Regions from separate parts of the Sphingomonas sp. CFBP 13733 genome, predicted to be linked through region 1. Evidence: riboswitches for the same ligand, from Rfam matches in the RefSeq annotation. Region 1 holds a riboswitch; each other region holds the start of a gene.
What was found. Region 1 has a riboswitch for cobalamin ahead of IFT71_RS13185 (TonB-dependent receptor). Riboswitches for the same ligand answer to the same signal wherever they lie in the genome.

Region 1 (7,368 bases):
GAACAAGGTCCAGGGCAGCGCCGCCATGGTCGCCGCGACCGGCGCGGTGACTGCGGCGAGGCCGAGCGGCATCGGCGCGACGCCGAGGCTCGATTGCGACCGCGCCGCGACGTGGCGGACCAGCCAGACGACGATGCCATAGGTCAGCGCGGGCCGGGCGACGCCGTTTGCCGCGGTCAGCCAGCCGGCCTGGCCCGGAACGATGATGCCGGCGATCGTCTGCACGATCAGTTCCGTCGCCATCACCGCCAGCGTCAGCCGCGGGCCACGGCTCCACAGCAGCGCCAGCCTGACGCCCGCGGCGGGATAGAGCAGCGAGTAGAAGCCCTGACCGCCCCAGCCTGCCGCGGCCTGGTGCGCGGCCGCGAACGCCGCTGCATAGCCGATGAGCCAGGGAAGGTCGGCCAGTCGTGGCACTGTTTTGCCGGCTACGGCACCAATCGAGAGGCGGGGCGGAGAGGGAGGCAGCGGCATTGAGGGCTGCCTAGCCGCATCCGGCGCCGATAGGCCATCGGGGAAATTCCCGGGTTTTCGGCGCGGCGGCGATGGCCATGATGATCGCGAGCCAGCCCCGGGAATGTATCGATGCCAGCCCATAGTGTCTCGCGATCGCGGAATCGTCACCGCGTAACGGGCGCAGCCGTACGATGACGGAAGGACCTGATCCGGTTCACGCGGTGCGCGAGCTCTGGTACCAGGAGGATGGCAGCGTCATCGTCTACAGCCATCAGGTCGTGCCGCGGCGGTGGTGGAACCGCCTGACGCGGCCGATCGGCATGATGCTGATCGTGCTCGCCGTCGCGTGGCCCGCATTGCTGCTATCTCATGGATTGACATGGCTGGGTCTGGCGTTTGCCATTGGCGACGTGTGCGTCGTATTCGTCGGCCGCGATCTGATCCTGTGGGGGGACAAACGCTGGAGCGATTCATAGATGACCGCGACTAGACGCGGAACCGGAAGGTCTGGGTAGCGGGGCATCGCGTGCCCTGACGGGCTTGTCGCTCGTCAGGGCACGCGATCACGGGCTTGTCGGCCCCAGGGCCGGCGGGTCAGTCGCCGGGGAGGGCAGCACCGGCGACTGCGAACAGATCCGCCGCGGAGTGGCGGGACAGGTCGATCGGAAACGCCGCGCTCATCGATACGCCCGCCGGCGCGTCGTTCGCATCGAAGCCGAGCGCGCGGCAGGCCGTCACGCTTGCCTTGGTCCTGCAGGCAAGCCCGCCGCCATGTGCAAAGACGTTCAGAAGTACCCGGCGTGCGTGCGAGCGCGGCCGGATGCGCAGATCGGGAACGTCGGTATAATAGATCTCCAGCGCGCCGGGGCAGAGCCGGGCGAGATCGTCGAGCAGCGCCTCGCGCTCGTTCGGTGCGGCGGTCGGTTCGGTGCGCAGCGCCTCCTCGTCACCGTCGGTTTCATCGTCGGCCTCGCTCTCTCCGGCCAGATCTTCGACGGCGGGTGCGGGGCGGTCGGCGAGCAGCCGGGCGAGCCGCTCCTCGAACGCGACCGGATCGACCGCTGGCGCGTCGCCGGGTTCGGTGCCGTCGTTGCAGGGCGGCATGAACGCGGCAATGAGATCCCGCTCGATCGGCGCGAGCCAGTGCTTCTTCACCCATGCGCTCGGCCGCTGCCCGGGCTCGGGGAGAACGGTCGCGGCCAGGTCGCGCGGCAATTGGAGATAGGTGAAGCCGAGGTGATCGAGCATCGTGGCCTCGTTCCCCGGCCCGAACACATCCCAGTGTGCGGCTGCGAGCTGCGCCTTGGCGAAGGTGCAGCTGCCGCCCTTGCGCTGGAGAAGCGGGCTTTCATCGCCGTTCAGCGCCAGCATCGCGACGATCGTCTCGATCGGTCCGTTGGGCTCTGCGGCGGCGAGCGCATGCAGATGCTTGAGATGCCGACGGGCGAAGGTGACATAGGGCGAGCGCAGCGTCTGATAGGTGACGTGCTTCTCCCAGCGCTCGAGGACCGATCCGCCAAAGGGCCGCTCGGCCTTGCCGGCATACAGGCCGACATAGACGAGCCGGTCGTCATGGAACATGCCGTAGATGCCAGGCCCGCGCAGTGCCTCCGGCTCCCCCGCCCAGGGTGCCCGCGGCACGGCGCGCAGGTTCATCCATGCCGGCTTGCCGAGCGTGGGCGGCACGGGACGCAGGGTAAACAGCTCGGAAGCCCGGTAAAACGGCATGCGCAATGTCTCCTTATGGGGTGGCCATGCGGCTTAGGCGGGCGCGCGCGCGACCGGCTATCCGGGGTTTTCCCGGGGGGCGACATCGCCGGCGGCCCGTCCCGCGGGCTGCCGGTCACGGGGCGCGCTAGAAGCCGACGCGAAGCGAGACGTCGACCGCGCGGGGACGGCCGAGGACCCATTGCTGGTTGTTGTATGTGCTGATCGCATAGTCCCGGTCGAACAGGTTGTAGCCGTGGATGTCGACCGCGAGCCGTGGCGTCACTGCATAGGAGAGCGTTGCATCGACCGTGGCGTAGCTGGGGACGCGGAAGCTGTTCGCATTGTCCGAATAGCGGCGTCCGACGTAGCGCAGCCCGGCGCGTGCCTGGAGCGCGTGCGTCGCGTTCCAGCGCAGCCAGAGATTGGCGAGCATCTCGGGCACGTCCGGCGGGGTATTGCCATCGAAGCGCATACCGCCTGAGACGAAGTCGTCGAACGTGGCGTCGAGGATGCTGCCGTTCGCATCGATCCCGACACCGTAAGGCAGATCGAGCGACACCGCGGCCTCGATACCCCTGGCCGATCGCTGGCCGACCTGCTCGACCGGGCTCGTCGGGGTCAGCTGTGCCAGCAGGCGCTTCTTGACGATGCGATAGGCGGCGAGGGTGGCGGTGCCGCGACCGTCGAGGAACACGGCCTTCGCGCCGACCTCGACCTGATCGCCAACCGCGTTGCTGAACTGCACCTGCCCGGTCGAATAGGTCGTCAGCGTCCCCAGCGGGTCCACGCCGGTGGCATATTGCGCATAGAGCGACACCGTCGGGACCGGCTGATAGACGCTCCCGACCCGCCAGGTCACATTGTGCAGCCGCTTGTCGAGCGCGAACGTCTGGGTAGTGGCGCCGCCTGGATAGTCGATCGACCAGCGGCGGATCGTGTCGCGCTCGAAGCGGACGCCACCGACGATCGAGACGTGCGTTCCGAGCTTCAGCCGGTCCTCGGCGAAGACCGCATATTCGGTCGTGCGCGTGCGATAGCGCGGTGCGATGCCTTGCGTGTCGATGATCAGACCGGGATCGAACGCGAAGGGGTCGACCTCCGAAACCTGGGGGTCAGACCCGAAATTGTGCGAATAGGTCAGTTTGATGAGGTTGACGTCGAAGCCCATGACAAGGTCGTTGCCGACGCCATCGGCGATGCCTGTTCGGAGCGTCACGCTGCCCTGATCGCCCCATTGCATCTGGTCGTGGACGATGCCGGTCATGTCGGTGCGCAGGATGCCGCCCGGAGTGCCGGTGTTGCCGCTGCCGTTGGGGCAGACCCCGTCCGCGGCGATCCAGCAATAGGTTTCGAGATTGAGCCAGGAGCGTTTGGAGGTGAGGCGATAGGCCTGGTTGCTGACGGTGACCGCATCGCTCGGTGTCCAGTCGACCTGCAGGCTGGTGCGGTTGTCCAGGTAGCGGATGCCGCCGTCGCGTGTGGTGTAGTTACGCTCCCGGATGCCGTCGTCGAGCCGACCGTCGATCAGCGGCGTGCCGAAATAGCGCATCGGCTTCTGGTCGCCATAATCGTCCCGCACGGTGACGACGAGCGTGTCGGTTGGCGCCCAGCGCAGCGTGCCCGACACGGCATGGCTGCGCGACTGGCCGCAATCGACATAGCCGTCCGATCGGCGATAGCTGCCGTCGATGCGGTAGGAGAGGCGCTCGGTGATCGGCCCCCCTGCGCCCGCCGCGACATGGAAGCTGTCCTGCGAGCCATAGCCGATCTCGCCCTCCACGTGCGTCCGCTGCGTATCGGGTTTGCGCATCACGACATTCACCGCGCCGCCCAGTGCGCCCTGGCCGTAGAGCACCGAGGCCGGGCCGCTCAGGATGTCGATCCGCTCGACCATCCACGGATCGGTCGGAAAGGTGATCGTGCCGGCCGCCGGGAACAGTCTTATGCCGTCGATGAGCTGGAGTACGGATCCCTGGCCGCTGAAGCCCCGCGCCGCGAGTGCGGTGCCGCCATTGCCGGGGTTGCCCGCGTTGCTGATGCCCGGTGCGCGGCTCGTTGCGTCGATCACGGACAGGTCACCGCGCGCGCGGATCGTGGCGCCGTCGATGACTGAGAGCGTCGCGGGGGTCTCGAGCGGCGTGAGGCCCAGGCGGCTGCCGGTCGCATTCGGCGTGGTGAGCGTGTCCTGGGCATGCTGTCCGACGATCAGGATGTCCTTGGTATCGGGATCCGGCACGGACTGGGCGTGGACTTGTGCTGCCAAGACAGGCGACAGAATAGCCCCCGCGAGCGCGAGGCGAGACAATAGGAACGGCATTACGGTAATCCCCCGGGCGTCTAGCGAACCCGGCAGGGACCTCCCGCGAACGGCCGACATCCGCGCCAGCCGGACGCGATTGCGACCGGCACGCATGCCCGTGCGGTCCCCACCGCACACGTCGTCGCTCGACGGAGTACCGTGCCGCGGCCACCCCCTGGGCCAGGCAAGAGCGACCAGACGCCGGCAGGTCTCCTGGCTCACGGGTCCTCGCACGATGCACGGCCTTCCCAGGCCCTCATGACGAAACGTCTGGCCCAGTGGCTGCCCCTTCCTTTGCAGGAAGAAGCGAAATGCATCGCGCTCGCCGCTTACAGTTGCAGGGACAGCCTCGGCTTCAGGTAGCGAACCACCCTCACCGCGTTCCCTATTAAGCCCCTTTCGGGGCACCGACGCGATCATGCCGCCCTGCTCGGATCGAACAGGTCAGCGGCGCCGGTCTATCCCGGTCACGGCGGTTCGGCAATCGCCCGGGGCGAGCGGCGCGATGGCGGCTCGATCGTCCTGCTCGATTGCTGTGATCCAGAAGCTCCGTTTGGCGCGATGCGCGTCCTCGATCAGGAGGCGGCGGTGCCGCACGCTCTGTGCGGGGATGCCACGCTGATGGCATGCAGGATTAAGGGATCGAGATGAAGAACGTGAAGAGCCGTCAGGCCGTGACGGCGATGCTGCTGGCTGCGGCATCGGCGGGTGCCATGATTCAGCCGGTCGCCGCGCAGACGGTGGCGCCGGCCGAGACGCAGGCGGAAACGCGCATGACGACCGCGGCGGCACCGTCCAGCGCCGGCAAGCCCGCGCTGGCGCAGGCCGGGGTTGCCGGCACCGTCGAAGCCAAGGGTGATTCAGCCAGTGCCGCCGCGCCTCAGATGACCCGCGACAATGGTGCGCCGATCGGAGAGAACCGCCACTCGAAGGCGGCGGGCGATCTTGGCCCCGTCCTGCTTGAGGACACGACGCTGATCGAGAAGCTCGCACGCTTCGACCGGGAGCGCGTGCCCGAGCGCGTCGTCCATGCCCGCGGAACCGGTGCCCACGGCGTGTTCACCGCGACCGCGGACATTTCGAGCATCACCGGTGCATCGCTGTTCATGCCCGGCAAGCAGACGCCGGTGTTCGTCCGCTTCTCGACCGTGATCCACCCCTCGGGCAGCCCCGAGGGCATGCGGGATCCGCGCGGCTTTGCGACCAAATTCTATACCGATCAGGGCAATTGGGATCTGGTCGGCAACAACCTGCCGATCTTCTTCATCCGCGACGCGATCCAGTTTCCGGACATGATCCACGCGCTCAAGCCCTCGCCGGTGACGAACAAGCAGGACCCCAATCGCTTCTTCGACTTCTTCTCGGCCACGCCCGAGGCGACCAACATGCTCGCGCATGTCTATTCGAACCTCGGTACGCCGGCATCCTACCGGACGATGGACGGCAACGGCGTCCATGCCTTCAAGCTGGTGAATGCCAAGGGCGAAACGGTGTTCGCCAAGTTCCGCTGGATTAGCCGCCAGGGCGTGCGCAACCTGAACGGGGCACAGGTGGCGACCGCGACCTGGAACTACCTGACCGACGATCTTTATGGCGAGATCGGCAAGGGCAACTTCCCCGTCTGGGACCTGATGGTGCAGACGATGTCGGCGTCGGCGTTCGCCAAGCTCGACTATAATCCCTTCGACGACACCAAGGAATGGCTGGGCGTACCGTTCCGCAAGATCGGCGAGATGACGCTCAACAAGGTGCCGACCAATTTCTTCGACTATACCGAGCAGTCGGCGTTCGCACCGGCCAACCTCGTGCCGGGGATCGAGGCGTCGCCGGACCGGATGCTGCAGGGCCGGCTGTTCTCCTATTCGGACACGCAGCGCTATCGCATCGGCGCCAATGCGATGCAGTTGCCGGTCAATCGTCCGCTCGCGAGTGTCGTCAACAATTACCAGGACGGCCAGCTCGACCACGCCAACCGCGCGTCCGACGTGAATTACTTCCCGGCGGCGACCGCGGCAAAGTCGACCGATGCCCGCTTCCGGGCCGCGCCCTATGGCATCGACGCGACCGTCGATGCGAAGCCGATCGCCAAGACCAACAACTTTGCCCAGGCGGGCGAATTCTACCGGGCGCTCAAGGCGCAGGACAAGGCGGATCTGGTGACCAACCTGGCGGGTGATCTCAATGTCGTGACGTCCGCACGGACGAAGACGATCATGGTCAGCTACTTCTACCAGGCGGACAAGGACTTCGGCACGCGCCTGGCAACCGCGGTGAACGTTCCGATCGCCGACGTGTCGCGCGCGGTGGCGGACTATCGCGCCGCCAACCCGGGCCAGGGCGCCCGCTGATCCCGGGGCAGGGGGTGCGCCACGACGCGCGCCCCCTGCCATGGCAGACTTCAAGGAATCGAGACCGACGATGCTGACTTATCTTGCCGCGCTGCTCGCCGCGGCCGGTCCACAGGCCGCTGTGACCGAGCGACAGACGCCCCCTGTGGCTGCAGCCTTGCCATCACCCGAGCGTCGCCAGCAGCTGCTGTTCGAGGCGGCCCGGCTCGGCCGCACGGACATGATCGATCCGCTGCTCAACGCCGGCGCCGACATCAATGCCTATGATGAGCGCGGTTTCACGCCCCTGATCCTGGCGGCGTATAACGGACAGCTAGCTACGGTCGACGCGCTGATCGGCAAGGGCGCCGACGCCTGTCGCCCCGATCGTGACCAGGGCAACAGCGCGCAGATGGGTGTCGCGTTCAAGGGCGAGGATGCGATCGCGGCGCGGCTGCTGAAGGCGGGGTGCGACGTGAACGCGCGCAATCATGCCGGGCAGACTGCGCTGATGATGGCATCGCTGTTCAATCGCCGGGCACAGGTCGACCTGCTGCTGGCGGCGGGTGCGGACCG
Region 2 (7,368 bases), on a different contig from region 1:
GTGCCGTAGCCACAGCCCGAGATCACCGGCAGACGTCCGCCGGCTTCGGCCACCGCGGCGCCGACGACCTGCGCGACTTCGGCTGGCGTCAGCGAAAAGAACTCGCCCGTGCCGCCCGCCGCGAACAGGCCGGACAGTTCGTGCTCGAGCATCCAGGCGCAATGCTTTCGATACCCGTCCTCGACGAACGCGCCGTCGGCATCGAAATGCGTGACGGGAAACGACAGTAATCCGCCGCCAAGGCGCTGCGCCATCTCAGTCGGGCTCATGGTCGTCATAACGTGCATCCCCTCGATCGTTTGGTCCGCGCTCGTGTCGCAGCCATGTCGAGGATCTTGGTAGGTTGCGTGGCCGTGCGGGTCCAAACCAAAGGCGCGCTCGATCAATGCGCGTAGTAGCTCGATCTCGTTGGGGCATGATCTTCCTACCGCGCGAGGCTTGGTAGTATGTGAATTCGATCGCAATCTTGACACTATTTATCGGCGGAATCGAGACCGGACGACAACCCACGGATGGTCGGGCAATCGGCGTTCCCAAATATGTCACTTCACGACTGCCATGGCTGTTTGTCTTCCATGTGGACCGTACAGAAAGCGGAGCGAGTTGACGTCCAACCAAATAAACGAATGGCCAACGCAGGAAAGCGGGAAAGACCGCGCGAATGTCGGTGTAATCTTGTTTTGAGGACCGCTGCCGCCTTTCGTGCAAATATGAACCAGCGTCCGAAGTTGGGAAGTGAGGGAAGAGGCCTGAACGTCTGCTTGTGGGTCCGCCCAGTCATCGGATAAGTCTTTTCCACCCAAGCCAGATACCGCTTATTGATGTCACCACACCGGCGATCGAGAACAGCCAGATCAGTCCATCCCAGGCCGGCCGGTGCAATGTCAGCGTGTTCAGATCCCATCTGTGGAGGAGGTCGAATACCCAGCGGTACGCCCTCTGTCGTTCATCGACCGTCCGGAGAACTTCCCCGGTAGCGGGATCGACATAGAACCAAGTCTGCGCCGGATCGGCAAAACGCAGCCGCAACACTGGTAGACGCGGTAGCATCCCGACCGCATACCAGTATGCATCGGGCGCCGTCAGGCAATCGACCGAGAGTAGCGGCGCGGAGCTCTCCAGATGACGTACGGCCCTCACGATGGCCACCTCTGTAGCTTGGGATGGCGCGAGTGTGACCGCATTCAACACTACTCGCCGCCCGTCGTGATAGGACAGCAGGACGAGGGGGGTTCCCGCATGGTGAGTCAACTGCGCTATCACCGCACCCTCGCCTGCTATGCGGAGCCGGTCGAGTGCTAGGTCCGGCATCGGATCAGATGCCTGATAGATCCGCACAGCCGCATCGTCTGGCTTCGTCCCGCGAAACAGATGGCCGGGATCGACCGACAGCCATCCGCTGAAGATCCAGGCGATCAGGAAGATACCACCCACCAGCCCCGCGACATGATGCCACAGCATCCAGCCGTCGTAGGGCGTCATTCGCCCGCCTTTGAAGCGCCGTGCGCCAATGCGGGTCCGCAGGATGCCGATCCACATCCCCGCGACCGCCGCGGCGATGCAGGGACCAGACACCCATAGCACGACCTGACGCCAAGCCGTTTGATCCTGTCTTAGAACCGTCGGATAGAGCCAGTGCGGCACCGAGCCGAGCCAATTCCAGAACCGCTCGCGACGGGTGGTCACTTGAAAGACGGTGCCCGTATTCGACGACACATAGGCCTCCGTGCCGGACGCGTCGGCAAGCGCAACCTTCCAAAGTGGACGGTGTCGATCGAAGCCGCCAGCAACCGTCCACTGATCCCGGGTCAGCCGTTCTACGTGCCTCGTCGGTGCGTTGGCAAAGCGGCCAGCGACCCGACCGGCGTAACGAGCATCGACTGGCCGCAGGACGGTACCGCGACTGGCGGCGAGAGTGGTGTGCGTTCCATCCCACCCGGTCACGCGCCAGACAGGCGCGCCGTCGCGCATCTCGAGGAACAGCTCCTGCGATAGCCGTCCGCCGTCCAGCGGGGGCGGCACGTTCACTGCTGCCCAGTCGATCGCCTCGCTCCCAGCCAGCTTATCGGCTGGCGAGAGGGAGGGATAAGGCACGTAGACCATCACCAGCCCGGACAGAAACCACATGGCGAAGAACAGGCAGCTGGCGATGCCGATCCAGCGATGAACGAGGTACAGCCAGCGCCGGGCAGTCTTGCCAAGCGCCGGCCGCCTGAGGGCGTTAAAAGCTGGCACGAAGCGAAACGTCGACCGAGCGGGGACGGCCAAGGACCCACTGCTGATTGTTGTACGTGTTTAGCGCGTAGGCCCGGTCAAACAGGTTGTAGCCGTGGATATTGACCGCCAGGCGTGGTGTCACCGCAAAGGAAAGCGTGGCATCGACCGTGGTGTAGCTGGGGACGCGGAAGCTGTTGGCGTTGTCCGAATAACGACGCCCGACGTAGCGCAGCCCGGCGCGCGCCTGGAGCGAGCGCGTTGCGTTCAAACGCAGCCAGAGATTGGCAAGCGTCTCGGGGACGTCTGGCGGGGTGTTGCCGTCGAAGCTCGAGCCGCCGGAGACGAAGTCGTCGAACGTCGCGTTGAGCACGCTGCCGTTTGCATCGATCCCGACGCCGTAGGGCAGATCGAGCGATACCGCGGCCTCGATCCCCCTGGCCGATCGCTGGCCGACCTGCTCGACCGGGCTCGTCGGGGTCAACTGTGCCAGCAGGCGTTTCTTGACTATGCGATAGGCGGCGAGGGTGGCGGTGCCGCGACCGTCGAGGAACACCGCCTTGGCGCCGACCTCAACTTGGTCGCCGACCGCGTTGCTGAACTGAACCTGCCCGGTCGAATAGGTGGTCAGCGTCCCCAGAGGATCCACGCCGGTGGCATACTGCGCATAGAGCGACACCGTCGGGATCGGCTGATAGACGCTACCGACCCGCCAGGTCACGTTATGCAGCCGCTTGTCGAGCGCGAACGTCTCGGTGCTGACGCCGCCTGGATAGTCGATCGACCAGCGGCGGATCTTGTCGTGCTCGTAGCGCACGCCACCGACGATCGAGACATGCGTGCCGAGTTTCAGCCGGTCCTCGGCAAAGACCGCATATTCGGTGGTGCGCGTACGATAGCGCGGTGCGATCCCCTGCGTGTCGACGATCGGACCTGGATCGAACGCTAAAGGATCGACCTCCGAAACCTGGGGGTCCGAACCGAAGTTGTGGGAGTAGGTGAGTTTGATGAGGTTGACGTCAAAGCCCACGACAAAGTCGTTGCTGACGCCATCGGCGATGCCTGTCCTGAGCGTCACGCTGCCCTGATCGCCCCATTGCGTCTGATCGTGGACGATGCCGGTCATGTCGGTGCGCAGGATGCGCCCCGGTGTGCCGGTGTTGCCGCTGCCGTTGGCGCAGACGCCGTCCGCGGCGATCCAGCAATAGGTTTCGAGATTGAGCCAGGAGCGTTTGGAGGTGAGACGATAGGCCTGGTTGCTGACGGTGACCGCATCGCTCGGCGTCCAGTCGACCTGCAGGCTGGTACGGTTGTCGCGGTAGCGGATAAAGCCATCGCGTGTGTTGTAGTTTCGCTCCCCGATGCGGTCGTCGAGCCGTCCTTCGATCAGCGGCGTGCCGAAATAGCGCATCGGCTTCTGGTCGCCGTAATCGTCCCGTGCGGTGACGACGAGCGTGTCGGTCGGTGCCCAGCGCAGCGTGCCCGAGACGGCATGGCTGCGCGACTGGCCACGATCGACATAGCCGTCCGATCGGCGATAGCTGCCGTCGATGCGATAGGAGAGGCGCTCGGTGATCGGCCCGCCTGCGCCCGCCGCGACATGGAAGCTGTCCTGCGAGCCGTAGCCGATCTCGCCCTCCACGTGCGTCCGCTGCGTATCGGGTTTACGCATCAGGACATTCACCGCACCGCCCAGCGCGCCCTGGCCGTAGAGCACCGAGGCTGGGCCGCTCAGGATGTCGATCCGCTCGACCATCCACGGATCGGTCGGAAAGGTGATCGTGCCGGCAGCCGGGAACAGCCTTATACCGTCGATCAGCTGAAGCACGGATCCCTGGCCGCTGAAGCCGCGCGCGGCGAGCGCGGTGCCGCCATTGCCGGGGTTTCCAGCGTTGCTGATGCCCGGTGCGCGGCTCGTCGCGTCGATCACCGACAGGTCGCCGCGCGCGCGGATCGTGGCGCCATCGATGACCGAGATCGTCGCGGGGGTCTCGAGCGGCGTGAGGCCCAGGCGGCTGCCGGTCGCGTTCGGCGTGGTGAGCGTGTCGCGCGCCTGCTGGCCGACAACCAGAATGTCCTCATTGTCCGAGACAGGCAAAGACTGAGCGTTGAGCGGTGCTGCGAAAACAGGTGACAGCAAAGCCCCCGCCACCGCGAGGCGAGACAATAGGAATGGCATTACGGTAATCCCCGGGGCGTCGAGCGAACCCGGCAGGGACCTCCCGCGAACGGCCGACATCCGCGCCAGCCGGACGCGATTGCGACCGGCACGCATGCCCGTGCGGTCCCCACCGCACACGTCGTCGCTCGACGGAGTACCGTGCCGCGGCCACCCCCTGGGCCAGGCAAGAGCGACCAGACGCCGGCAGGTCTCCTGGCTCACGGGTCATCACACGATGCACGGCCTTCCCAGGCCCTCATGACGAAACGTCTGGCCCAGTGGCTGCTCCTTCCTTTGCAGGAAGAAGCGAAATGCATCGCGCTCGCCGCTTACAGTTGCAGGGACAGCCTCGGCTTCAGGTGGCAAACCACCCTCACCGCGTTCCCTATTAAGCCCCTTTCGGGGCACCGACGCGATCATGCCGACCGTCTCCAGCGGAGCAGGTCAGCGGGGACGGTGTATCCTGACGAAGACGATCCGGCAATTGGTCGACGCGACGATCGCAAAAGTCCAAACGGAGTGTCGGTGCCCATTAACGAATGTCGGAAGTTGGGAAGCGACAGATGCGTCGAGAACGACCGGAATTGGGTCAATGCGCTCCGGCACGCACGGGTTGCGGCAAAGGATCTCCGTAGAAGATGCCTCGGCCATCGGTCGCCAAGTAGACGCGGCCGAAGAGGCGAGGATCGCCCGTGATGACTCGGTATCTAAGACCCCATTGATGCGCGTCGTCGTTAATCCGAAACCAGCGCGCGCCCGCGTCGGTCGAGCGCCACAGCCCGCCCAACGTCTTCGTGACCCCGAAGGCATAGAGAGTCGGCACGTGCCCGCCGGGCGCCGCCTTGCCGAGACCGAAGCTCACGAAATACATGTCACGCAACAGCGGATTGGCTGGCGTGGACGCCACGAACGTTCGGGCTCCGTCGCTAGTGTGGAAGAAGCGGCCGCCTAGGATCAGCCAGAGCTCGTTGGCCGTTCCCGGCGTTGCCGCCGCCATTGGTTGAAACTCCCGTGCCGCCGGGCGCGAGCTGGCAATGCTGGCCGGGAGTCCCTGCGCGGGTGCCTGCGTGAACGTCTTCGCCCCATCACGACTGACGAATATACGCGCACCAGTATAGTCGATCGCGTACCAGGCAAGGGGGTCGACCTTGTCGGCGACCGCATAGGTGCGTTCCGGTAAACCCTTGGGTCGCCACCAGATCCGCCCCCTATCGGCCGTGGCGAGCGTCACTAGCCCAGACACCAGGAAGGTGCTCCCATCCGCTGAAACAGTGATCGGTGCCTGGCCATCGGCGTCGATCCGCCGTGGCGCGGCGGGCCCGATCGCGATTGGCGACGCCAGCATCTTATGCCAGCTGCGGCCTCCATCCTCCGACCAGCCGAGCGACGCCCCCTCAGGATCGGGAGAATAGCCTGATGCGCTCCGAACGATGATCTTGGGCACCACGCCGGCATAATCGACATTGTTAGTCTGCGGCAGGTCGGGATCGGCGAAGGCCCGCTCCGGCGCGCGGTCGAGCCGATCGTGGACGAAGCCGTGCGTGTCGCCGATGCCGGAGATCAAATGGGGCCCCTCGGGCGGACTGACGAGGCTGAGCGGCACCGCCTCTTCGATCCCGGTGACCCAGGGCCGCCAAACCATATCGGCCTTGTCCGCTTGCCTGGTCCGGAACACCGTCAGCCCCGTGGCATAGGCAAGCGTGGCACCGTCGAACGGATCGAACGCCAGACCCGCGATCCAGCCGCCAAACCCACCCTTGTCGAGCCGGAGCCAGGGGGCCGGCGAGAGATCGCGTGAACTCCGCTCCCGCAGGCTCGACCAGTGCGCGCCGCTGTCGGACGACAGCCAAACGGTATCGCGATGGTTCCAGCGATCGACCGTCGACACCGCCAGCCGGCCGGGATGGAGCCGATCGAGGCTGAGCCCCATGTAGCCGCCCTCGGCCTCGTCACCGCGCTCAGGCGTGATGTTCGTCCATCCGCCCGACCTCGGGTCGAGCTTCCAAACCTCACCTAGTGCGATCCCGTTCGGACCGATGTCGGAGCAGTAATCGATGTAGAGCATGCCCTGTTGGTCTACTGCCGCCTTGACGGGCAGCATGGTCGAGGCCGGACCTCCGGTGACGGCGCTCCAGCTTCGACCGGCGTCGGTCGAGCGGTACAGGTGTTGCACCGTTGCATCTGCGACGCCGGCATACATGGCGCGCGACCGGCCAAGGGCAGTTTCGCCCGGCGGGCCGAAGACGACGAAGGAGACGCCGCCATGGGTGTGGTTCGCGGCGGGACGGCCAAGCCCCTTCCACGGGAAGCTCTCGACCTTGTGCCACGTCCGGCCGCTGTCCTCACTGTCCCAAAGACCGTCGTGCCGCGATCCGAAGAACAGGTGCGTCCGCCGATCCGGATCAATCGCTAGGCGTTCGCCCAGACCGCGACCGTCCTCGTTGCCGCCCATGCTGAAGGGAACCGGCGTTATTTGCCAGGAAGCGCCGCGATCGGCGCTCCGCATGATCGCCGCAGGTTGGTCGAAGTACATGCCCGCGGCGAGGTAAATGATGTCTGGGTCTACCGGGTCCGGCGCGATGCTTTCGACGCCCATGTAGCTGTTCTGCGCTTGGCCGTCCTGGAGCGCAATCCAGCGCTGCGTAAGGGCATCCCAGCGATAGGCGCCACCCACATCGGTGCGCAAATATGCAAGGTCCCTTTCGGCGACGCTGAACACGATGGCGGGCGAGAACCCGCCGCCACCAATCACGACGTTGTTCCATTTGTACGGCAGTTGGGAGGGAACATGCAAAGTGGGAGCGGCAGCGAGCGAAGCTGCCGCGAGTCCCAGAAGCGGGATAACGAGTTTCACGCGGTCACCCTCTCCGATGTGGCCATTTAGCGAAGCAGGATCGGGACGGATAGTCGAGTCGTCTCACATATCGGCCTAGCCCCCGCCAGAAACGCTACACTCGATTCAGGTGCTGATTCGTAGTTCGAAAACAAATTTG
Region 3 (7,368 bases), 400 kb from region 1:
GTGCGAAGCCGGGCGAAAAGCGGATATCCCCCGCCAGGGGGACAAGCCCCGCAGCATGGATCATCCGCACCGCGACCGGCTCCTCCTCGACGTCGAACCGCTCGAGATCCGCCTCGGCGCGGATCATCGCAAACGACTGGCGATAGATCGCGGCCCCGTCGGTCTCATAGGCATAGGGCATCAGGCGGCTCCGGACGGCTGGGAGAAATGGGCGATAATCTGAGCGGGTTCGAGCGCGCCGAGCAGCGGCGGCGCGCCCGCGCGCGCGCGCAGGGCAAGGTCGAACCGCCCGTCGCGCCCGGTCAGCGTCACGTCCGCAGGCCGCGCCCGCGCACACCCCTTGGCGCATCCCGACACGTGCAGGCTGCCAGCAACCAACGGAGCCAGCCGCCGCGCGAGGTCGCGCGTCTCGACGCTCGCCTGCGGGCAGGCGGGCGCACCGACACAGGCGTCGACCCCGGCGCGCACGCTGCTCTGGTCACGCGCGCTATCCGGCACACGGCCTTCGAGGATCAGCATCCGCCACGGCGTCACGCGGATCGCCGTGACCGGGTCTGCGGCGATCCGGTCGCGCAACTCTACTGCCGCGATCCGCCCGAAGCCGAGCGCGATCGCCGCGCCCAGCGGATGCGCCCCGGCTTCGGGCGGTGGCGCGGTGGGCGCGGGAACCAAGGTCGCGGGCTCCGGCACGGCCGCTGCGTGGCGCGCCATCCGCCCCGCCGCCGCACCGCCGCTGTCGACGAACCACCGCGCCAGCGCGATCAGCGCGTCGACCGCGGTGTCGCGCGTCACGTCCACCCCCGCCGCACGCCCCTCGCCGCGCACCAGCAACCTGCCGTCCACCGCGCGCTCGACCCGAAAGTCAGCGGGCGCGCGGGTCAGCAGCGGTGCAGCGCCCGCATCAATCGCAAAACCAACCTTGCCAGGCAGCACCGGCAGGTCGGACAGCCGCTCGCGCAACGCGGTGGCGATATGCTGCGTATCGTCCCCGTCCCGCCAGTCGGGCGCGACCAGCATCGCGCCGCGCGCCTCGCGCTCCGGATCGGGGTCGATCAGCCCGACCGCCAGCAACGCCTCGACCAGCCCCCGCCATCCCGCCTCGGTCACACCGCGGATCTGCAGGTTCGCGCGGCTGGTCACGTCAATCTCGCCATTTCCCCACGCCATTGCCGCATCACACAGCGCGAGTGTCTGCGCGCGCGTCAGCCGGCCGAGCGGCGGGCGGATCCGCACAAGCAGCCCGTCGCCCGCCGCCATCGGCCGCCACGCATCGGGGCACCATCCCTTGACGACGAACGCGCTCATGCCGGCAGCTCGAGCTGCGCGAGGATGGAATTACGCCGCGTCGGCCACAGCCCCGCCGTGTGCAACGCCGCGAACCGCGCGGTCATCGCCGCCAGCGCCGCGGGGTTTGCGCTCTCCAGAAACGCACGCACCGCGTCGCGCCCCAATGTCGCATCATAATAGAGGTCGATCAGCTCGGGCGACACCACCCGCGCCAGCTGCGCGAACATCGCCATATGGTCGAGCGTCGCGGCGATCTCCGCGCCCCCGCGAAACCCGTGCCGCATCATCCCCTCGACCCAGGCCGGGTTCGCCCCCCGCGCATGGACGACCCGCGCAATCTCCTCGTCCAGCGACCGCGCACGCGGCCGTTCCGGGTCGCGCGCATCGAGATGATACAGCGCCGCGGCCTTACCCCCGGCAACCGCCTGCGCCGCCGCGAACCCCGCCTCGTGCGCGGCATAATCCGCGGCGAGCAACAGGTCGGTCTCGGGCAAATCCTGGACATGGACGAACGCATCGGCGGCGGCGACCCGGTCGCGGATCCCCGCCGGATCGAACCGCGTCGCACCGTCGTCGACCGCCCCGTCGAGCGCGTGGCTCGACGCCGCCAGCCACGCCGCGCCCGCCGCTTCCCGCGCCGCCTCGCCGTACGTCTCGCCCGCATCGCCGAGCCCGAGCCCGTAGCGACCCGGCTCGGGCCCATAGACGCGCGCACCGACGGCAGCGCCGACGAACGGGTTCCAGTCGTCGGGCTCGTCGCGCGTCGCCAGCGCGCGCACCGCCTGCCCGAACATCTGGCCGAGCGCGGGAAACGCATCGCGGAACAGCCCCGACACACGCAGCGTCACGTCGATCCGCGGCCGGTCGAGCCTCGCCAGCGGCAGGATTTCGACCCCCGTGACCCGGTCCGAGGCAGTATCCCAGACCGGCTCCGCGCCGAGCAGGTGGAGCGCCATCGCGAACTCCTCGCCCGCGGTCCGCATCGTCGCCGACGCCCACAGGTCGACGACCAGCGCGCGCGGATAGTCGCCCTCGTCCTGCAGGTGCCGGCGGACCAGCTCGTCGGCCAGCCGCACGCCCTGCGCATGCGCCGCGCGCGACGGCACCGCGCGCGCGTCGGTCGCATACAGGTTGCGCCCGGTCGGCAGGACGTCGCTGCGTCCGCGCCACGGGGAGCCCGACGGCCCCGCCGCGATCCGCCTGCCCCGCAACGCGCTCAGCAGCCCGTCGCGCTCGGCCTCGCCCTGGTCGCCACGCCCATAGACGTGCAGCCCGTCGCCGAACTGGCTCTCCTTCACGTCGCACACGAACGTGTCGATCCGCGTGATCGCTTCCGCCTGGCTCGCCGCCTCGTCGAGCCGCAGCGTCGCCGCCAGTCCGGTCGCGCGCGCCTCATCGGCGATGTCGCGTTGCAGCCGGTCGCGACGCGCCGGGTCGAGCCCGTCGGCGGTTGAAAACTCGTCGAGCAACGATTCGAGCCGCCCCAGCCCCGCACCGCTGCGCGTGGTCGCGGCTGGCGGCGGGACATGGCCGATCGTCACCGCACCGATCCGCCGCCGCGCCTGCGCCGCCTCGCCCGGATCGTTGACGATGAACGGATAGAGCACCGGCATCGCCCCGGTCAGCGCCTCGGGCCAGCATTCCCCCGACAGCGCGACGGCCTTGCCCGGCAGCCATTCGAGCGTCCCGTGCGCGCCGATATGGATCAGCGCATCGCTCCCCCGCGCGCGCAGCCACAGATAGAAGGCGACATAGGCGTGACGGGGACAGCGCGACAGGTCGTGATACTCGCCGACCCGCGCCGCGCTCCGTCCACGTTCGGGCTGGAGCGCGATCACCACGCCCCCGCGCTCGACTCCCGCGAACTGGAACGCGCCGTCCACACAGCCCGGATCGTCCTCGGGCGCCCCCCAGCTTTCCTCGAGTGCATCGCGCAACACGGCCGGCAAGCCCCCAAGCGCCGCGCGATACGCCGCGACCGGCCACCCGATCCGCCCCGTCGCCAGCGCCTCGGCCAGGCCTCCGGATGCAGTCTCCCCGGTCGCATAACCCGCGGCCGCCAGGTCCTCGACGATCGCCTCGGCAGACGCCAGCGCGTCAAGCCCGACCGCATGCGCCATCTGATAATCCTTGCCCGGATAGGTCGACAGCACGACCGCGGGCCGCTGCTCCGCGACCGGCCGCTCCGCCAGAAGCACCCAGGCCGCGACGCGCGCGACGATCGCGGCGATCCGGGCGGGCTCGGCCCGGTGCTCGCGCCGAGCATAGCCGAGAGCGTCGTCGCGGACGCCGTCCTCCTTGAAGCTCGCGACGCCCGCGAACAGCCGTCCGTCGACCTCGGGCAGGACGACGTGCATCGCCAGGTCAGCGGGGGACAACCCGCGCGTCGACCCCCCCCAGGCGGCGCGGTCCGACGTCGCCAGCGCGACCTGGAACACCGGCACCCCCGCCCCGTCGAGCGGCGAGCTGTCGTCCGCGCCGCGGCCGGAAAAGGCGGTCGCGTTGACGATCGCCGCCGGGGCGAGCGCGACGACCCAACGCGCCAGCCACCCCGCCGCGCCCGGCGCCTTCAGCGACGGCGCGAACAGCCCGACGACGTCGAACCCCGCCCCACTCAGCCCGGCATGCAGCGCCTCGATCGGGTCCAGATCCGCGGCGGTCAGGTAGGAGCGGTAGAAAATCAGCAGGATTCGCGGCCGCGTCGCGGTCATCGCGAACGCCGCGAGGCACGTCACACCATCCCGCGGCTGCCACCCGCCGACCTCGGGGACCGTCTTCACCCCCGCGACCGGCCCGGCATAGAGCCCCGCCGCCAGCGCCATCTGCGCCAGCGCGGCTTGCGCCGCGACCGCGCCGCCATCGTCGCACAAGGCGGCGAGCCGGCGCAGCGTCGACACCGGCACCGTCGACGCCGCATCGAGCCGCGCGTCGATCCGCCCGTCCGCAGGCAGCACCGCCAGCGCGATCCCCCGCGCCCGCGCCAGTGCCTCGACCTGCTGCAACCCATAAGACCAGTAGGACCGCCCGCCGATCAGCCGGATCACGATCCCCTTCGCGCCCGTGCCTGCGCCACCGTCCAGCGTCCGCTCGACATAGGTATCGACCGACAGCGGATGCGCGAGCGCGGACAGATTGGCGAGCCGAAGCGACGGCAGCGGGTTCCCGTTCGCCGCCGCACGCCGCCACCCGGCCGCGAACGCGCCGAGATCCCCGTCCGAAAAGGACAGGACGACGAGGTCCGCCGGGCTCTGCGCGAGGTCCTGCGGGACCGCGTTTTCCTCCAGCCCGTGGCTTTCGCGGAAGACGACGTGCATCGTCGTCAGCCCTGAAGCGCGACCCGGATCCTTGCAGGGTCGATCCGGTCATGCTCGGCGATCACCACCAGGCGCGTCTGCCGCGCCTCGTCGGCGCGCCATGGCCGGTCATATTGCGTCCGCACCCGCGCCCCGACCGCCTGCACCAGCAGCCGCATCGGCTTGCCCGTCACCGCGGCATAGCCCTTCACGCGCAGGATGTCGGCGTCGCGCGCCAGCGTCTCGATCCGCGCGGCGAGCGCCGCCGGGTCCGCGATCTCGCCGAGGTCGACGATCATGCTGTCGAAATCGTCATGCTCGTGATCGTCCGCGCCATCATGATGCGACGGCCGCGCCGCGATATCGTCCTCCGCCGCCGCGTTCAGCCCCAGCACGACGCGCGGATCGATCACCCCGTCGGTCAGCGCGATCACTGGCAACGCACGCGCGGACTCCGCCGCGATCACCGCGCGCGCCGCGGTGACCCCCGCCTCGCCCGCCAGATCCGCCTTGGTCAGCAGCACCAGGTCGGCACAGGCAAGCTGGTCCTCGAACACCTCGGCGAGCGGCGTCTCGTGATCGACGCTCGGATCGGCGCGACGCTGCGCCTCGATCGCGGCGAGGTCGGGCGCGAACCGTCCCGCGGCGACCGCTTCCGCATCGGCCAGCGCGATCACCCCGTCGACCGTGATCCGCGACCGGATCGCGGGCCAGTCAAACGCCTTGAGCAAAGGCTTGGGCAGGGCGAGCCCCGACGTCTCGATCAGGATATGGTCGGGCCGCGGGTCGAGCGCGAGCAACGTCTCGACGGTCGGGATGAAATCGTCCGCGACGGTGCAGCAGATACAGCCATTGGCGAGCTCGACGACATTCTCGGCCGGGCAATCGGGGATTGCGCACCCCTTCAAGATATCGCCGTCGATGCCGAGCGTGCCGAATTCGTTGACGATCACCGCGAGCCGCCGGCCCCCGGCGTTGCGGATTAGGTGGCTGATCAGCGTGGTCTTGCCCGCGCCGAGAAACCCGGTGACGATGGTAACGGGAATCTTGGCCAGGGTCGGCTGGGGGTCGGTCATGCGATACTCTCCGGGCGTCGGAACGACAGCCACGGACGGACGCACGCCCGCAGCCACACGCGCGCACGACCTGACGGCCGCACGCGTTCGTCGCTCAGACGGAGTACCGTGCCGCGACCATCCCCTGGATCAAGGCAAGAGCGACCATGACGCTGGCAGGTCTCCTGGCTCGCGGGTCGAAGCTCGATGCACGCCTTCCCAGGTCTCGTGACCCAGTGGCTGCCCCCGCATCGGGGGCCTGTGCGTCTCGCTCACCGCTTACAGTTGCAGGGACAGCCGCGGCATTGGGAGGCAAAGCTCCCGCACCGCATTCCCATTCAAGCCCCGAAGGGCACCGGCGCGATCTGTTGAGGTTCGGTAGAACCAAACCTCGGGGTTGGGTTTAGAGGAGTTTGGCGACTGTGCCAATGCACCTGACCTCCGTCATCCTGACGAAAGTCAGGACCCAGAGCTACGCGTAATGCGCTGCCTGGCCCTGGGTCCCGGGTCGAGCCCGGGATGACGACGCTGCTCGTTACCCCCGCACCACCTCGATCTCGTCGAACCGCTTCCACCGGTAGATCGCGAAACTCAGCACCCAGCACGCCACGAACAGCGCGATGATCGCAAAGCCCAGCCCGTTGAAATTCTCACCCAGCGCCGAAGCGACGTCCCACACGCCCCCGCTCAGGCCCAGCTTCGATGCCAGCAGCGCGAGCGTCTCGATTCCGCCGATCGCGATCGCGACGATCGCCGAGATCAGCGTGATCGTGATGTTGTAATAGAGCTTGCGGATCGGCTTCACGAACGCCCATTCATACGCGCCGAGCATCACCACCCCGTCGGCACTGTCGACCAGCGCCATGCCCGTCGCGAACAGCACCGGCAGCACCAGCACCGTGCCGATCGACAGCCCGTCCGCTGCCTGGCTCGCCGACAGGCCGAGAATCGCGACTTCGGTCGCGGTGTCGAACCCCAGCCCGAACAGGAAGCCGAGCGGCGCCATGTGCCAGCTGCGCGTGACCAGCCGGAACATCGGCCGGAACAGCCGCGCGAGCAGCCCGCGATTGCCGAGCAGCAGGTCGAGATCCTCCTCGACATAACGCCCGCCGCCGCGGACATGGCCGAAGGTCCGCCACACCGATCGCAGGATGATCAGGTTCATCGCCGCGATCGTGAACAGGAACAGCGCGGAGACCAGCGTCGCGATCACCCCGCCCGCCTGCTTGAACGCCTCGAACTGCGCCAGCGCGCTCGCGGTCAGCGCGATTCCGACCGCGGCGATCAGGACGATCGCCGAATGACCGACCGCGAACCAGAAGCCGACCCCGATCGGCCGTTGCCCGTCCTGCATCAGCTTGCGCGTCACATTGTCGATCGCCGCGATATGATCCGCGTCGACCGCATGCCGCAGCCCCAGCCCCCAGGCGAGCATCGCGGTGCCCAGCATCAGCGGCTGCGCCTGGAACAGCGCGAACGCCCATCCCCAGGCGGCGATATTGGCCGCCACCAGCATCGCGAACATCCAGCCGATCCGGTGTCGCGTCGAACGACCGGCGGTCCGCCCGGTCATGATCTTGGTCATTGGCACATCCCCGGCGTCCGACGAGGACGGGGGCCTGCCGCGAACGACCGGGACGCGCGCCGACCGGACGCCCTGAGCGGCCGGCATGCGTCGCCGATGCGGCCCCCGCCGCATGGTCGTCGCTCAGACGGCGTTCACCGTGCCTCGG
Region 4 (7,368 bases), on a different contig from region 1:
GTCGGGTCGAAAACCTGTTCGACGAGCGGTACGAGGAGGTGTTCAGCTATGTCGGTCAGGGTCGCGGTGCCTATGCCGGCGTGAAGGCAGCATTCTGATGCGGAGCGAGGCGGAGCACACGGCGCGGATGGCCAAGAAGAAGGTCGTCCAGGACAAGATCGTCGCGGCCAAGACGATCGAAAAGGGCCTGCTCATGGTCCACACCGGGCCGGGCAAGGGTAAGACCACCGCGGCGCTCGGCATGGCGGTGCGGATGATGGGGCACGGGCGAAAGGTTGGGATCGTACAGTTCGTCAAGGGTGCGATGACGACCGGTGAGAAGGTCATCTTTGACGCCTTTCCCGATCTGGTCGAGTTCAAGCCGATGGGCGAGGGCTTTACCTGGGATACGCAGGATCGGGCCCGCGATATCGCCGTGGCGCGCGAAGGGTGGGACGAGGTCCGCCGGATGATCCTCGACCCGAGCTATGCGATGGTCATCGCCGATGAGATCAACATCGTCCTGCGCTATGACTATCTGCCACTCGACGAGGTACTTGCGGGGTTCGCGGCGCGACCGGCGATGACGCATGTCGTGGCGACGGGGCGCAACGCGCCCGATGCGTTGATCGCCGCGGCGGATCTCGTCACCGAGATGGGGCAGGTCAAGCATCCGTTCCGGGGCGGGGTCAAGGCCCAGGCCGGCGTCGAGTTCTAACGGCCGCGGCGAGGACCAGCCGGACGGGGCGTGCGCAACTGCGCCGCGAGGCTTTGCGCGGCCAGCACATAGGCAGGACCTCCGCAGACGGTCCACGCCTCGGGGATGCGCAGACGAGGGATCCCGTCGAGAATCGGATGATGCAGCATTTCGGTGCCCTGATCGGTCACGCGGTCGGTGGCGCTCTCGACGATGAGATAGTCGGGGCGTGCCAGCGCCATTTGTTCGAGCGACAGTTGCGAAAGTGCCGGCTTGCCGAGCCGGGTCGCGAGATTGGCCAGCCCGAGACGCTGCATCAATTCGTCGACGAGCGTGCCGGTGCCGGTCAGGAAACCCCGACGCTGATAATAGGCCGCCGTATGACCACCTCCCGGCGCGCGCGGCAATCGTGCGAGCGCGGTGTCCATCCGGCGGATCAGCGTTTCGCCGCGATCGGGGTGCCCGATGGCGGCAGCAACCTGACGGACTTGCCTCACGATCGCGGCATAGCTGTCCGCGGGGGGCAGATCGAGCGTCGCGACGTGCCGTCCGGCAAGCACGGCGGCGACCGTCTGGCGTCGGAACGGCGATGCGATCACGAGATCGGGGCGGAGCATCAGCACGTCTTCGGCGCTGCCACGGCTGACTGGCATGGTACGCGCGGCGTTGGCGGCTGCGGACATGTTCGGATCGCGCGCGAACCGGGTGAGCGCGACGATCTGCGCGGGGTCGGCCAGCGCCAGAAGATACTGGTCAGCGCATAGGTTAAGCGAAACGATACGCGCCGGCGGTCGAGGCGCTGCCGCCGGAGCAGGTGCACCGGCGGCAGCGATGATCAGGATGGTCAGGAGACGGCGTCCGCGCATGCGCAAAGCCCTGCCGCAGCGGCCGCTTATGCGCTAGGCGGAAACGGATGCGGTGGGATCTGGCACTATGGAACGCGTGACGCGTGCGCGATTGGTCGGTGGCCTCACGCTGCTTGCGCTGCTGGCCGGCGCTGCGTCGGTCGCGGTGGGAAGTGCGGCGATCCCGCTGGCGCATGTCGTGCGGGCGCTCAGCGGGCAGGGCGATCCGATCGAACGCGCGATCCTGTTCGAACTTCGTCTGCCGCGCGCGATCCTCGGGCTGGCGGTCGGCGCGATGCTGGGGCTTTCGGGTGCTGCGCTGCAGGGATTCCTGCGCAATCCGCTGGCCGAGCCATCGGTTCTGGGCGCGTCGAACGGCGCATCGCTGGGCGCGGTGATCGCGCTGTATTTCGGGCTGGCGGAGCTTCATCCGGCGATGCTGCCGATCGTGGCGATCGCCGGGGCGTTCGCGGCGCTGGGGTTGCTGTTCGTGCTGGCGGCCGGGTCGCAAAGCGCCTTGTCGCTGATCCTCGCGGGGATTGCGGTCGGTACCCTGGCGGTCGCGGGGGTCAGTCTGGCGCTGAACCTGTCCCCCAACCCATTTGCAGCGATGGAGATCATGACCTGGTTGCTCGGGTCGCTCGAAGACCGGTCGTTCAGCCATGTCGCGCTGGCGCTGCCCTGTATCGCGCTCGGCATGGTGCTGGTCGCCTGGGACGGCCATGCGCTCGACGCGCTGACGCTCGGCGAGGATGGCGCACGCGCGCTAGGCGTCGATCTGCGTCGGACGCTCATGCGGTTGCTGGTCGGGGTGGCGATCGGGGTCGGCGGGGCGGTCGCGGTATCGGGCGCGATCGGGTTCATCGGCCTGATCGTCCCGCATCTCGTCCGGCCGATGACCGATCGTTCGCCGTCGGCGATCCTGCTTCCCTCCGCACTGGGCGGGGCCGCATTGCTCACCTTTGCCGACGTGCTGGTCCGGGTGATCCCGACGTCGAACGAACTCAAGCTCGGGGTCGTCACCGCGTTTCTCGGCGTGCCGGTGTTCCTCGTCCACCTGATGCGCGAGCGGCGGCTATGGTAGCCCTCACCGCGGACCGCCTCAGCGTCCGCCGTGCAGGGCGGGTCGTGGTCGACGATGTCAGTTTCTCGGCAGAGGGCGGCGCGCTCATCGGGATCGTCGGCCCCAATGGGGCGGGCAAATCGACGCTGGTCCAGGCGCTTCTCGGGCTGGTTCCCGCTACGGGAGATATCCTGCTCGACGGGGTTCCGCTGGCGGAGCGCTCGCGACGTGAGATTGCGCGGACGGTCGCGTATCTGCCGCAGGGTCAAAGTCTTCATTGGCCGCTGAGCGTCGAACGTCTCGTCGCGCTGGGCCGCTTGCCCCATCTCGCACCGTTGTCGCGCATTTCTCAGCAGGATCGTGATGCGATTGCCCGTGCGATGGCAGCGGCGGACGTGACCATGCTTGCGGCGCGTGTCGCGACCGAGATTTCGGGGGGCGAGCGGGCCCGCGTCCTGCTGGCAAGGGCGCTCGCGGTGGAGGCGCCGGCGCTGATCGTCGACGAGCCACTCGCGTCGCTCGATCCCGCGCATCAGATCGCAGTCATGGAGATCCTGCGGGCGCAGGCCGCGCGGGGTGTCCTGGTGATCGCCGTCCTGCATGATCTGGGGCTCGCCGCACGCTATTGCGATCGCATCCTCGTGCTAGACGCGGGCCGGCTCGTCGCCCACGGCGCGCCGTCGGCAGTGCTGACGCCGGCGCGGCTGCGTGAAACCTATGGTGTTCGGGCGTGGTTCGGATCGATCGAGGGCGTACCGGTCGTGGTACCGCTGACGCGTGACAGCGCGCAGGGCGATTGACCCGGGCCGCTCGCCCGGCCTATCCCTCTGACCGCGACAGGTTCCCCGGCGACGGGGATGAAAAGGGAACGGGAGAACCCCGGCTGCCCCTGCAACTGTAAGCGGCGAGCCATCGTGCCATCATGCCATTGGGATCCCGGTCCCGAGAAGGCGGCGCGAAGGGCTGTGACCCGTGAGCCAGGAGACCTGCCCGTCGCAGTCGTCTTTCGTCCGGCCAGGGTGCGCCGAGCGGACGGGGGTAAACCCGCGCGACGACATAACCAGCCTGCGGCCTGTGCCGCGGGCGCGTATGTCATGGGGTTTCAATGCCAAATCTACTGGTTCCCGCCGAAGACGGTGCGGCCGTCGTCGCCTGCAGCACCTGCCGCGCGTCCACCGATGCGAAGGACGATGCCGAGGGCATGCGCGGCGGTGCGAGACTCGTCGCGGCGTTGCAGGCGGTCCAGGCGAGTGATCCGCGCTATGCCGGGATTGCGGTCCAGGCGATGCCGTGCCTGTTCGCCTGTCAGGATTTCTGCACTATCCATGTCCGCGGCCCGGCAAAAATCGGCTATGTTCTGGGGCGCTTTACCCCGGATGAGGAGGCGGCGCGCGCGATCCTCGATTATGCCGTGCTGCATGCGGAGAGTGCGGAGGGGCAGGTGCCGTTCCGCCAGTGGCCGGCCGGGATCAAGGGGCATTTCATCACCCGGACGCCCCCCGCCGGCTATGTCGCGCAGTGACGCTTTTCCCGACGGTCGCGGCGTTCGAGGCGGCGCTGGAGGCCCTTCCTGCGGCAGACGAAGCCGCGCGAGGGGCCGCATCGCTGCGGCAAGCACAGTTGACCAAGCCGCCCGGATCACTCGGCCGACTTGAAGACCTCGCAGTCTTCATGGCGGGCTGGCAGGGGCGCGAGCGGCCGCGGTTCGAGCGCGCGAGGGTGGCAATTTTCGCGGGAAATCACGGCGTTGCGGTGCACGGGGTCAGCGCTTTCCCGGTTTCCGTGACCGCACAGATGGTCGAGAATTTCCGCCATGGGGGCGCGGCCATCAATGCGCTGGCGGATGCCGTCGGGCTCGAGCTGATCATCGCCGACATCGATCTGGAAACCCCTACGGCGGATTTCACGACGGCATCGGCGATGGACGAAACCGCGTGTCTCGTCGCACTCAACATTGGCGCCGACGTCGTCGTGCCGGGGCTCGACATGCTTGTCGTGGGGGAGATGGGAATCGGGAATTCTACGTCGGCCGCAGCACTGTGTCTGCGCAGTTACGGCGGAACCGCCGCGGACTGGGTTGGGCCGGGGACGGGGGTTGATGTGGCGGGAATCGCGCGGAAAATTGCGGTGGTCGAGGCGGGGATTGCGCGGCATGATGATTGCCCGCGTACGCCGTTCGAGACGTTGCGGCGCGTGGGGGGGCGTGAAATCGTCGCGATCGCTGGCGCGGTGGTGGCGGCGCGGCTGGCGGGGGTGCCGGTGGTGCTGGACGGATTCATCTCGTCGGCGGCGATCGCGCCGATTGCGGCGGCGTATCCCGGCATCACAGAGCATTGCATTGCCGGGCATTGTTCGGCCGAGCCGGGGCATGAGCGATTGCTTCAAGCGCTGAAACTCGAGCCTTTACTGAGACTTGGGATGCGGCTGGGGGAGGGAAGCGGGGCGGCGGTTGCGGTGGGAGTGATTCGGTCGGCGTTGGCGGCGCATGACGGGATGGCGACGTTTGCCGAGGCGGGGGTGTCGGTGGCGTGAGTGGGCCGTTTCTGCTCCACCTGCTGCGCCATGGCGCGCCTAAACTGACCGGGCGGATGCTGGGGCGGACCGATAGTCCGGTCACGGCGGAGGGGCTGGTGGCCTGTTTCGCGCGGGTAAAACCGCTGAGTTTCAAGCAGATCGTCTGTTCTGATCTCAGGCGATCGCAGGCTATCGCGGATGCGATCGGGCGGGAGCGGGGGCTGGCTCCGACGACTGATGCGCGGTGGCGGGAGCTGGATTTCGGGGATTGGGACGGGCTGGCTACGGCGGAGATCGAAGCTGCGGCGTTGCAGCGGTTTTGGGACGATCCGGACGGTGCACCGCCACCGGGTGGGGAACGGTGGAGCGATCTGGTCGCGAGAATTACCGATGCGATCGAAGACCTTACACCTGAAACCTCATTGATCGTGACACATGGCGGGGCGATCCGGGCGGCGCTGAAATCACTGTGCGGGTTCGGGTCGCGCGAGCTCTGGGCGTTCGATTTGCCCTATGCGGCGTTGATTACATTGCGGATCTGGCCGGACCGGACGGCGCAGATCGTGGCGCTGCAGACGGATCCGGTTTCGTGAAGCGGCTGATCGTCGCCTTCGGCTTCCTGACGCGCGTGCCGGTGCCGCAAGTTGCTGCGGACGCTGAGGATTTTGCTGCGGCGATCCGGTGGTATCCGGTCGTCGGGGCGTGCATCGGGGTGGTCGTCGCGGCGGCGGGGTGGGTCGGCGCGCAGGTCGATCCGTGGACCGGTGCGCTCGCCGCGCTGGTAATTTGGGTAGCGATTACAGGGGCTTTGCACCTGGATGGGCTGGCAGATCTGGCAGACGGGCTGGGTGCCGCGCATGGCAATCGCGACCGGCTGATCGCGGTGATGGCGGATCCGCATATCGGCAGCTTCGGCGTTGTGATGATCGCGCTGCAACTTATTGCAAAACTTGTCTTATTGCATGCCGTTTCGAGTCAGGGATGGGCGGTCGTGATCGTCGTCCCGATGCTCGCGCGGATCGGGCCGTTGTGCTGGGCGCGGTGGGTGCCGCTGCTGCGGGAGGGCGGGCTGGGAGGGATGGTGGCAGGGAAGATCAGGGTGCACGATCTGGTCTTTTGGGGGTGCGTAACAGGGTGTTTAGGGGTGCCTGTGCATGCCGTTGCAGGGGCCCCTGCACTGATCGCGCTATTCGGCTGGTGGCTCATCCGGCGGGTCGGGGGCGTATCGGGGGATTGCCACGGCGCGGGGATCGAATTCGTCGAGACCGGGATGCTAGTCGCGCTTGCCATTGCCGGCCGCGTCTGACCCCGCGAGCTTCGACACTGCGATCAGCGCGTCGATATCGAGATGGCGTTCGAGCGTTTCGGCAATCGCATCGAGCGCGGCGTCGATCGACGCCGCATGATCGGGCCCGACCGCATCGACTCCGAGCCGGCTGAGCCAGGCGCGACGCTGATCCGCGAGGCCGAGCAGGCCGTGGACATAGCTGCCGGAGACGAGCCCGTCGGGACTGACCGCGCCGTCGCGGCGGCCATCGTCGCGGGTCGTGAGCGCGCGCGCGGTGTCGGGGCCGGTGGTTTTGCCGATATGGATCTCATAGCCGTCGAACCGTGCGCCGATCGCGGTGCCGGCGACGCGTTCGAGCGTCTTGGCGGGGGACAGGATCGTCGCGACGTCGAGCAGGCCGAGCCCGGGGGCGATACCGGCGGGACCCTCCAGCCCGTCCGGATCGGCGATGCTGCGGCCGAGCATCTGATAACCGCCGCAAAGCCCGAGCACCGGGCGGCCGCGGCGGCGATGCGCATGGATGTCGATGTCCCAGCCCTGCGCGCGCAGAAAGGCGAGGTCCGGGATCGTCGCCTTGGAGCCGGCGAGGATGATCATGTCGGCGTCGGGGATCGGTTCGCCGGGCGGGACCATGACCAAAGTGACGTCGGGGTCGAGCCGCAGCGGATCGAGATCGTCGAAATTGGCGATGCGCGGGGTGATCGGACAGGCGATGACGACCTGGCCGTCCTGCCGGCCGTGACCGGGGCGGCGTTCGAGTATGACCGCGTCCTCGCTCGGCAGGCGGGCGGCCTCGGGCAGCCAGGGGATGACGCCATAGCCGCGCCAGCCCGACCGCGCCTCGATCGCGCGATAGCCGTCGTCGAACAGCGCGGGGTCGCCGCGAAACTTGTTGACGAGGAAGCCGTGGATCATCGCGGCGTCGGCGGGATCGATCACCGCACGCGTGCCGACGAGCGAGGCGATGACGCCGCCCCGGTCG

Region 2: another riboswitch for cobalamin. It lies ahead of IFT71_RS18235 (TonB-dependent receptor); the one in region 1 lies ahead of IFT71_RS13185 (TonB-dependent receptor).
Region 3: another riboswitch for cobalamin. It lies ahead of cobW (cobalamin biosynthesis protein CobW); the one in region 1 lies ahead of IFT71_RS13185 (TonB-dependent receptor).
Region 4: another riboswitch for cobalamin. It lies ahead of IFT71_RS03125 (DUF1636 domain-containing protein); the one in region 1 lies ahead of IFT71_RS13185 (TonB-dependent receptor).

Annotation. Positions count from the first base shown of each region.
Region 1 covers NZ_JACYUP010000004.1:138,820-146,187, forward strand. The annotation lists gene IFT71_RS13170 (ATP-binding protein) at 1-417, opposite strand, end outside; gene IFT71_RS13175 (hypothetical protein) at 648-932, shown strand; gene IFT71_RS13180 (hypothetical protein) at 1,051-2,184, opposite strand; gene IFT71_RS13185 (TonB-dependent receptor) at 2,312-4,402, opposite strand; cobalamin riboswitch at 4,652-4,890, opposite strand; gene IFT71_RS13190 (catalase) at 5,113-6,813, shown strand; gene IFT71_RS13195 (ankyrin repeat domain-containing protein) at 6,887-7,368, shown strand, end outside.
Region 2 covers NZ_JACYUP010000007.1:60,811-68,178, forward strand. The annotation lists gene kdgD (5-dehydro-4-deoxyglucarate dehydratase) at 1-278, opposite strand, end outside; gene IFT71_RS18230 (PepSY domain-containing protein) at 778-2,268, opposite strand; gene IFT71_RS18235 (TonB-dependent receptor) at 2,222-4,393, opposite strand; cobalamin riboswitch at 4,562-4,802, opposite strand; gene IFT71_RS18240 (WD40/YVTN/BNR-like repeat-containing protein) at 4,965-7,229, opposite strand.
Region 3 covers NZ_JACYUP010000004.1:539,251-546,618, reverse strand. The annotation lists gene IFT71_RS15055 (precorrin-8X methylmutase) at 1-181, opposite strand, end outside; gene IFT71_RS15050 (cobalamin biosynthesis protein CobG) at 181-1,305, opposite strand; gene cobN (cobaltochelatase subunit CobN) at 1,302-4,601, opposite strand; gene cobW (cobalamin biosynthesis protein CobW) at 4,607-5,656, opposite strand; cobalamin riboswitch at 5,794-6,010, opposite strand; gene IFT71_RS15035 (HoxN/HupN/NixA family nickel/cobalt transporter) at 6,171-7,208, opposite strand.
Region 4 covers NZ_JACYUP010000001.1:730,671-738,038, reverse strand. The annotation lists gene IFT71_RS03150 (TonB-dependent receptor plug domain-containing protein) at 1-98, shown strand, start outside; gene cobO (cob(I)yrinic acid a,c-diamide adenosyltransferase) at 98-697, shown strand; gene IFT71_RS03140 (ABC transporter substrate-binding protein) at 694-1,542, opposite strand; gene IFT71_RS03135 (FecCD family ABC transporter permease) at 1,610-2,605, shown strand; gene IFT71_RS03130 (ABC transporter ATP-binding protein) at 2,599-3,384, shown strand; cobalamin riboswitch at 3,406-3,592, shown strand; gene IFT71_RS03125 (DUF1636 domain-containing protein) at 3,690-4,106, shown strand; gene cobT (nicotinate-nucleotide--dimethylbenzimidazole phosphoribosyltransferase) at 4,103-5,116, shown strand; gene IFT71_RS03115 (histidine phosphatase family protein) at 5,113-5,691, shown strand; gene cobS (adenosylcobinamide-GDP ribazoletransferase) at 5,688-6,404, shown strand; gene IFT71_RS03105 (cobyric acid synthase) at 6,372-7,368, opposite strand, start outside.